Regions from separate parts of the Georhizobium profundi genome, predicted to be linked through region 2. Evidence: predicted binding sites of a transcription regulator. Region 2 holds the regulator's gene; each other region holds the start of a gene.
The links. Region 2 encodes PhoB, which activates phosphate uptake and scavenging genes when phosphate is short. Its sites were predicted from a motif close to TGTCATNNANCTGTCAT; they were not measured.
Positions count from the first base shown of each region.

Region 1: a site for PhoB is predicted at 1,976-1,992, ahead of D5400_RS08205 (BtaA family protein). Genes of this name have one in related genera too.
Region 3: a site for PhoB is predicted at 1,188-1,204, ahead of D5400_RS03060 (DUF2794 domain-containing protein). Genes of this name have one in related genera too.

Region 1 covers NZ_CP032509.1:1,755,990-1,759,077, forward strand. Annotated here, with positions in the region: gene D5400_RS08200 (class I SAM-dependent methyltransferase) at 1-676, opposite strand, end outside; gene D5400_RS08205 (BtaA family protein) at 673-1,923, opposite strand; gene D5400_RS08210 (putative bifunctional diguanylate cyclase/phosphodiesterase) at 2,160-3,088, shown strand, end outside.
Region 2 covers NZ_CP032509.1:1,128,371-1,131,458, reverse strand. Annotated here, with positions in the region: gene D5400_RS05285 (aspartate aminotransferase family protein) at 1-308, opposite strand, end outside; gene D5400_RS05280 (GcrA family cell cycle regulator) at 707-1,222, shown strand; gene phoB (phosphate regulon transcriptional regulator PhoB) at 1,269-1,952, opposite strand; gene phoU (phosphate signaling complex protein PhoU) at 1,969-2,682, opposite strand; gene pstB (phosphate ABC transporter ATP-binding protein PstB) at 2,711-3,088, opposite strand, start outside.
Region 3 covers NZ_CP032509.1:639,843-642,930, reverse strand. Annotated here, with positions in the region: gene D5400_RS03065 (DUF1223 domain-containing protein) at 124-876, shown strand; gene D5400_RS03060 (DUF2794 domain-containing protein) at 1,276-1,605, shown strand; gene D5400_RS03055 (GNAT family N-acetyltransferase) at 1,626-2,195, opposite strand; gene D5400_RS03050 (Bax inhibitor-1/YccA family protein) at 2,335-3,069, opposite strand.

The DNA of each region.
Region 1 (3,088 bases), 630 kb from region 2:
AGCGACCATTCGCCCGCGTGATGACGACGATCCTCGCATAGTCGCGGAAGAGGGTTCGGGCTTCCACATGCGCGCCTTCGCCGGCCGCAGCCAGTTTGGCAGCGTCAAAAAGTTCGGCGCGCGGCGTGACGTGGAACCGCGCCAGCCACGCCCTCAACAGTCGGCGAAATGCCGGCGGCAATTCAACCTGCTGGCCGAAATCGACGATGTGGACGGAGCCACCGGGTTTGGTGGCCTTGAGTGCTGCGGCAATCGCCTGCTGCCAGCTCGGGATCATCGAGACGGCGTAGGAGATGAACACGCGGTCGGCCTTGTCGAAGCCGAAGAGCGCCTGGCAGTCGAAATTCGTCGCATCGCCTTCCGCGACGATGATCTTTCGGGCATGTGCGGCCCGATCGATGTTGCCTCTCGCGGTCTCCAGCATCTGCGGCGAGATGTCGATGCCGCAATAGCGGGCATCGGGATAGCGCTTCGCGGCGGCCAGGAGGTTGCGTCCTGTACCGCAGCCAAGTTCCAGCACAGTGCCACCGCTCGGGACCGCCAACGCGTCGAGCATCTGATCCCGTCCAAGCAGGAAGTATTTGCGCGTCAGATCGTAGATGTGGCGCTGATAGCGGTAGACGCCGTCCATCAACACCGCGTGCTCGGCGGATTGCGTGCGTTCCAGCCCCATCATGCGCCTTTGCGCTCATACACATGGAGGCCGCCATAGATGGCGGAGCGATCGCGCGCGTGGCCTTCCGCGCTGGCGGCTGCGTTGTAATTCCACTGGTCGAGAAGGACGGGCAGGAGACGGCCTGGAAGAATGGAGGGTTCACCGGCCGTTCGGAAAATGACACGCGCGCCTGGCGCGGCCGTCCGGCAGATTTCCGTCCAGAGCGCGTTCAACTGCGCGTCGCTCATCCAGTCCTGGGCGTCGAGCAGGATGTAACGATCGACCGACGACGCAGGCTTGTCGGCAAGCAGCGTCGTGAAGCTCTGGTGGTGGACGAAGACACGACCGGCGTTCTCTCGCAGGGTCGCATGATGCCGGGCTTGCAGGTAAGGCGGCAGCGACCCTTCGTCCGGCTCCGGATAATGCCGGGCAAATGCCTGCCAGGCGAAATAGTTGTCTTCCAGCGGAAAATGGCAGGCGAGTTTTTCGAGGCGCGCTCGCAAGACGTTGGTCACGCGCATCTCTGCGTCCGCCGCAGCCAGCTCTTCATATTGGGCAGGCGGGATGCCGAGCCCGAACAGCGATGCCTTGCTGCGCGTCAGCAGGCGGATGAGCGGCTTGTCGAAGAGCGGCGCGAGGTGCTCGTCGAAAAATTGTCGCTGCTCGCGCATGGAGCGCGTCTGCATGATCTCTGCGGGGTTCACGCCATGGAGCCGTGCGGCCAGGTGGCCGGCGGAGATGAAGAGACCGAGAAGCCCGCTTCGGTAGAAATTGCGATTGAAAATCGTGATGCGTTTCCGCCCGTTGAGCCCGCGACCTTCCCAGTAGGCGCGGCTTTGCGCATCCAGATGCGGTGCGACGAACTGGTGGTAGGCAAGGCTGTTGTGCGACTGGTGCGTGCCTGCGAAGAAGCGGAAGAAGTCGCTCTGGCTCGGAAGATGCGCAACACTGGCGAGCTTCAGCTTGTTCAAGGCGATATGCGCGCGGTTCAGATCGACCACATCAATGCGCGCCGGTGCCCGAGTGAGATAGGACAGAACGTTGCAGCCGCCCGAACCGATGGTGACGATGCGGCTTTTCGGCGTCAGGGCCATGGCCTGCATGTCGACCTCCGGGTCCTCCCAGATCTGGGGATAGACGAGACCCGAAAACACGAAGGCAAAAAGGCGCTCGGAAAGACCGGCCTTGCTGATCGGCGAGTGACGCAACACGGCGTCGCGGATATGGCGGGTCTTCCGGCCGGGCAGGCCTCGCGTGATACCGGTCATGGCAGGCGATTCTCCCTCGCGCTTCGATGGGAAAACTGCCTAGCGGGGCGACATTACAGCCCTGTGACGGCGCAGCCGGACGCGACGGAAGTCGATGATGTGTCCAAGCATCCTCTAAAATTTTGAGGCTTGTTTTAACGCTTCATCAAACTTTATCCAGTTTCTACGCTAACCAATGCTTAATGCTTGAAATGGTAGATTTTTCACGATCGGGATCATGAAGATCGGGATGGTGGATGCTTTCGGACGTCATTACGAGCATAAGAGCGCGCTATGCCTTCGCTGGCACGGCTTTCGGCTCGATTTTCACGTCAGCGGCCTTCGCCTACGATGCAGCGGTGATCCAAAGCGCTGAGCCTTTCACGTCGCTGGTCCAGACCAATCCCGTCTACACGGCCGTGGCGCTCTTTCCGGCGTTGATGGGCTACACCTTCTTCAAGGTCGGCGAATCCCGCGCACGGCTCGTTGCCGAGCTAGAGCGCCGCATCGAAGCCGAACACACGCTCGAGCACAATGCGTTTCACGATTCCCTGACATCGCTGAAGAACCGGCACGCGCTGGAGTGCGACGTGCTCGACCGGATCGCCGAGGGTGTCGGGCCGAACAATCGGCCGGCGCTGATGCTGCTCGATCTCGACAAGTTCAAGTTCATCAACGACACCATGGGGCACAATGTCGGCGATGCGATCCTGCTTGCGCTGTCCGATCGGCTGCGGGCGGCCAGCGGTCCGGAACAGGGCATCTACCGGCTCGGAGGCGACGAATTCGTCATCCTGTGGAGTGGTGGACCGTCAGCCAAGGTCATCAACGCATTCTGCGATGCGCTCGTTTCGCTGATCTCGTTTCCGTTCGAACTGGGAGACCTGCGGCTTGCAACTGGCGGCAGCATCGGCGTGACTTGGCTTGGCCCCGACGACAAGACCATGTCGGATGTGTTGCGCCGCGCCGATCTGGCGCTTTACCGCGCAAAGGAAGTGCCCGGCAGTCATTTCGTCCTCTACGACAGCACGCTCGCCTATGAGGCCGAGCAGCGCATGATGATGGAAAAGGACCTGCGGCTCGCCATCGAGGAGCAGCAGTTCTTCCTCGAATATCAGCCGATCGTCCATCTGGAAACCGGCCGGGTCAAGGGCTTCGAGGCGCTGGTGCGGTGGCAGCGCGGCGA
Region 2 (3,088 bases):
TCCAGCGCTTCGGCACCGGAATTGGTGAAGAAGGCGCGATCCGCGAAGGTCGCCTCCGTCAGGCGGCGCGCAAGCCGCTCCTGCCCGGGAATCTCATAGAGATTGGACAGGTGCCACAATTTGTCGGCCTGCTCCTTGAGCGCGGCGACGAGATGCGGATGGGAATGCCCGAGCGAGTTCACGGCGATGCCAGCGGCGAAATCCAGATATCGCTTGCCATCCTCGCTCGTCAGCCAGACACCATCGCCACGCTCGAAGCGGAGCGGAGCGCGGTTGTAAGTCTCGAAAAGCGGCGACGCCGGTGCCATCTGGCGCAAACTCCCACTCAAGGCCACACCGCAAAAGGGTCGGACGGTTCGCGTCGCAAACCTCAAGGACTGCGGCCTGAAAATTGAAAAGCCGCCCTGCGGCGGCCCGACGCACTATCTTCATTTCGCCCGGCGCTGTCAAGAAAACGCCCCTTGTGCCGGCTACCACGCAATTCGCCTAAAAAGCCCCAAGTTGGGGAAAACTCAAAAAAGCGAATCGGCCGATTCCCGGGACTCTTGTCACGGAGTCTGCCGACCATTAAGTTGAAATAACAGCACTAGACTGCATGCGGCGGACCTAGTCATCACACAGTATTAAGGCGACGCGGTTCCGTTGATACTTCGGGCCAGCGCCGAGGGATTCTGCTGCGCCCTATATCGAAACTGGAGTTGCGGCCATGAATTGGACCGATGAGCGCGTCGAAAAACTTACCAAATTGTGGGCCGACGGCCTCAGCGCGAGCCAGATTGCCGCACAATTGGGTGGCGTGACACGAAATGCTGTCATCGGCAAAGTACATCGGCTGAACCTGCCGGGACGCGCAAAGTCCGGAGGCACCCCTGCTCCGCGCGCAAAACGCCCGGCACCGGCTCCGCGCCCGGCCTCCAACTTCAACGCCCGCCCTGCAGCACCGCGCACGATTTCCCGAGGTGGCGCAGCCGCCGCGGTGCGTGAAGATGTCGCCATGGAAGCAGCGCCGCAGACACGTCCCGTCAGCGATGTCGTCGTGCCGATCGCCAAGCGCTTGGCGCTGGTCGACCTGACTGAGCGCACATGCAAGTGGCCGGTTGGCGACCCGATGCACGAAGACTTCCACTTCTGCGGCCACGATTCAGGCGAGAACACGCCCTACTGCAAATACCACGCGCGTCTCGCCTTCCAGGTCTCGGGCGAAAGGCGCCGGGCGCGCTGATCGCGCGCCGTCGTCGTCAAATTCAAGCTGAGAATGAAGAAGGCGCTCAGCCTTCCAGCGCGTAGCCGGCGCCCCGCACCGTGCGGATGACATCACGCATGTTGGCGAGATTGATCGCCTTGCGCAGCCGGCCGACATGGACATCCACCGTGCGCTCGTCGACATAGATGTCATGGCCCCACACGCCATCGAGCAGTTGCGCGCGCGAATAGACGCGACCAGGCGACGACATCAGAAATTCCAGTAGCTTGAATTCTGTCGGTCCAAGCCGGATCTCGCGCCCCTTGCGGTGGACGCGGTGCGTTTCGCGATCGAGCGTGATGTCGCCGCTCTGCAGCACCGAAGAGATGACCTCGGGCTTGGCGCGACGCAGCATGGCGCGAACACGCGCCATCAGTTCAGGCGTCGAAAACGGCTTCACCACATAGTCGTCGGCACCGGTCGCGAGACCGCGAATGCGCTCGCTCTCTTCAGCACGCGCCGTCAGCATGATGATCGGCAAGCGTTCGGTTTCAGGCCGCGCGCGCAGCCGGCGGCAGAGCTCGATGCCAGAGACGCCTGGAAGCATCCAGTCCAGGATGAGCAGGTCCGGAACACGCTCTTTCAGCTGGATCTCGGCCTCGTCGCCGCGAAGAACAGTGTCGACCTTGTAGCCTTCGGCTTCCAGATTGTAACGCAGGAGCACGCTCAGCGCTTCTTCGTCCTCGACGACCGTTATCTTTGGCAGCATCTTCCCATCGTCTCCGTCAGTGGCCGCTGGCCATCACCGTCGCAGTCTTGTCGCCGCGCGGCCGTTCGCCGAGCAGCCGGTCGCCGGTCGCCATATAGTAGATCGTCTCGGCGATGTTGGTTGCATGATCGCCGATGCGCTCGATGTTCTTGGCGCAGAACAGTAGATGCGTGCAGGCCGAAATGTTGCGCGGATCTTCCATCATGTAGGTCAGCAACTCACGGAACAACGACGTGTACATTGCGTCGATTTCGTCGTCGCGCTGGCGCACCTGGTTCGCCGCAACGGCGGAGCGCGTCGAATAGGCATCGAGCACTTCCTTCAGCTGCGTCAAAGCGAGTTCGGAGAGGTGCTCGAGCCCCCGCACCAGTTGCTTCGGCTGGGCCGTGCCCTGGACGGCGACCACGCGCTTGGCGATATTCTTTCCCATATCGCCGACGCGCTCGAGGTCAGCCGCGATGCGGATCGCGCCCATCACTTCGCGCAGATCGTGTGCCATGGGCTGACGCTTGGCGATGACGACGATGGCACGCTCGTTGATGTCGCGTTCGGCATCGTCGAGAATGATGTCCTCGGCGATGATCCGCTGGGCGCTCCCCGCATCGGAAGCCACCAGCGCGGCGACGGCGTCGCCCACCATGCGTTCCGCGATGCCGCCCATCTCCGAGACCCGGCGCATCAGATATTTCAGCTCTTCGTCGAAGGACGAGACGATATGCGGATCGCTCATTGTTCTCTCCGTGGCCACAGCCGGTTGGTCAGCCGAACCGGCCGGTAATGTAATCCTGGGTGCGCTTGTCTTCCGGGTTCGTGAAGATCTTGTCGGTCGGACCTTCCTCCACGAGATTGCCGAGATGGAAGAACGCCGTCTTCTGCGAAACGCGCGCCGCCTGCTGCATCGAGTGCGTCACGATGATGATCGTGTAGTTCTCGCGCAGTTCGTCGATCAGCTCTTCGATGATGGCCGTTGCGATCGGGTCGAGCGCCGAACACGGCTCGTCCATCAAAATGACTTCCGGACCGACCGCGATGGCGCGCGCGATGCAGAGGCGCTGCTGCTGGCCGCCCGAGAGGCCGGTGCCCGGCTCGTGAAGACGATCCTTGACCTCGTTGAAGAGCCCTGCCTTGCGCAAGCT
Region 3 (3,088 bases), 490 kb from region 2:
ACGTGACTTTTGCTTGATCTGCGCGGCCTGTAGCGTTTTTAACGGATGGACAGCGCAAGAAGGACCCGTGATCGACAGTTTCGGGCCATATGCGCCATGGCGTGCGCCAGAATGGTCAAGTTGATGATGGTCAGATCGAAGATTGCGCCGGCGCTGCTGCTTCTGTCGCTCGCCGTCTGCCCAACCGCCACCATAGCAGGCGACAAGCCGCTGGGTGTCGTCGAGCTCTTCACAAGCCAGGGATGCTCCTCCTGCCCGCCGGCAGATGCCGTGCTCGCCGATCTGGCCGAAGAAGGCGACGTGATCGCACTCGCCTATCATGTCGACTACTGGAATTATCTCGGCTGGAAGGACACGCTGGCCTCGCCGGAAAACACCGCGCGCCAAAAGGCCTATGCAACGACCTTCGAGCGCAAGAGCGTTTACACTCCCCAGGCCGTTCTCAATGGCCGCGACCACGTCAATGGCGCCTCGCGCGGGCATATCGACACCACCCTTTCCGCGATGGAGCGCGACGGCCGCGGCCTCGTGGTCGACGTCGACGTCGCCCATGATGACGATACGCTCGTCATCGATGTCGGCGAGGGCGAAGGAAAGGCCCATGTGGTGCTCGTCGTCTTCGATCGCGAGAACACCGTGCCGATCGAGGCCGGCGAAAACGATGGCGCAAGCTACACCTACGTGAACAGCGTACGCGAACTTCAGATCGTTGGTGTCTGGAAGGGCGACGCCGAGCGCATCACCTTGCCCGCCATGATGATCGACGACTGGGTCAACCGGAATGGCGCAATCCTGCTGCAGAGAATGGTGAACGGCCGCGCGCCCGGCGCGATTATCGGTGCAGCGCTCATCGAGCCTTCTGCAAGAACTGATTGAGAGCATTCCTCAGGAAGAGCGGACACAAAAAAAGGTCGCCGAAGCGACCTTTTCGAATGCTGCATCAGGGAGTTGGCTCGGCCCAGCGGTTTCGAGGGGCTGGGGGGCTTTGAATTCGAAAGTCACCGGACCGAGCCGTCTGAGGCAACGATCGGAATCTCGTCTCCAATTCGGGCATCGGTGCGGCCCAATTGCGGCCAAAACCCGCTCAAGTAACCGTTTCGGTTCACTTGGTAACGCGCACGGTCGCCTTTCGTGATCGGCCTTTTAACGCTTTCTTTTCCTTGCATTTCGGCAGCCGGCAGGCAAACTGTCACACGGTTGTCATGCCCAAGGTCGGAAATCCCAGGAGACCCGATGACGGATCACGTGCCAGAACAGGGCGCAAACATCGTCCATATGACGGATTACAAAAGCGGCGCCGAGCCTCTTCCCGTCACCTTCAATCGCCGCGAACTCGATACGATCCTGAGACTCTATGGCCGCATGGTTGCGTCCGGAGAGTGGCGCGATTACGCGCTCGACCATCTTCGCGAGAAGGCCGTATTTTCCGCATTTCGACGCACAAGTGAGGTCCCGCTCTACCGGATCGAAAAATGCCCGAAGAATGCCCGTCGACAGGGAGCGTTCAGCGTCGTTGCGGCCAATGGTATGATTCTGAAGCGCGGCCACGAACTGGAAACCGTGCTGCGCGTGCTCGACAAGAAGCCGAAGCTCGTCGGTATCTAACCGTCGAGCCGTCATATATCTCACCGACCAGCGATGCCGTTCGCCAGCGTGCCCGGATAGCGCGTCAAATCCGCCGGCGTTTCGTTACCCGCGCCCAGCGCCTTCTGCATGATGACGGTATCCAGCCATCGGCCGAATTTGAAACCTGTGCCTGGCATCGTGCCGATCAAGTCGAAGCCACAGGCACGGTGCACGGCGACCGATGCGGGATGGGCACCGCCGATCACTGCAACCATCTGCCGGAACCCAAGCGCCTCGGTCCGCGACAGCAGGTCTGCGAGCAGGGCCTTGCCCAGACCCTGCCCGCGCGCCTCTGGTGCGAGATAGATGGAATCCTCAACCAGCCACGAATAGGCCGGTCTGTCCCGGAAAGCGGATGCATAGGCGTAGCCGATCAAGGCCCCGTCGGCTCCTTCTGCCGCGAGATAGGGGTATCCCTTGCCCGTGATCGTTGAAAACCGACGTTCCATCTCGGTGCGATCGGGCGCATCAAGCTCGTAGGTTGCCGTGCCGTTCTGCACATTCTCCCGATAGATTGCGGTGATCGCATCGAGATCGGCGGACGTGGCGGGACGGATTGAGAAAGACATGGGGCAAGCACCATCGCGTTCGGTTTCGCTCGCCAGATAGCCTAGCTTCAGGTCTGATACCAGCGCGCATGATGACGATCCCGCAACGAAAAAGGGCGACCCGCAGGCCGCCCTTTCGAAACACCTATCCGTGTTCTGCTTATTCGCGGTTGCCCATGAACTGCAGCAGGAACATGAACATGTTGATGAAGTCGAGGTACAGGCGAAGCGCACCCATGATGGCCTTGCGGCCGGCGGCATCGCTTGAGTCGCCTTCATAGTACATCGTCTTGATTTCCTGCGTATCGTAAGCCGTCAGGCCTGCGAAGATCAGGACGCCGATTGCCGAGATCGCGAACTGCAGAGCGCTCGAAGCAAGGAAGATGTTCACGACCATGGCGATGATCAGACCGATCAAGCCCATGAAAAGGAACGAACCCATGCCTGACAGATCGCGCTTCGTCGTGTAGCCGTAAAGCGACAGTGCGCCGAACGATGCGGCGGTGATGAAGAATGTCTGTACGATGCTCTGGCCCGTGAAGACCAGGAAGATCGACGATAGAGACAGGCCCATGACGGCCGAGTAGATCCAGAACGTGGTCTGCGCCGCACTGACGCTCATGTTCTGAATGCGGAAGCTCAGGAAGAAGACGAGCGCCAGCGGAGCGAGCATCACGACCCAGCGCAGCGGGCTGGCATACATGAGTTGCGCAAACGCAGGATTGCTCTGTGCCAATGCGAATGTCGCATAGGCAGCAACACCCGTGATCGCCAGTCCGAGGGCCATCAGATTGTAGACGCGAAGCATGTAGCTGCGCAGGCCCTGGTCGATCGCAGCTCCGGCCTGCATCCCGGCCGGGGCCGAGCGGGTCTGGTAGTTACGAAGGTCAGCCATAGTTTCCTCTTTCAAAGCC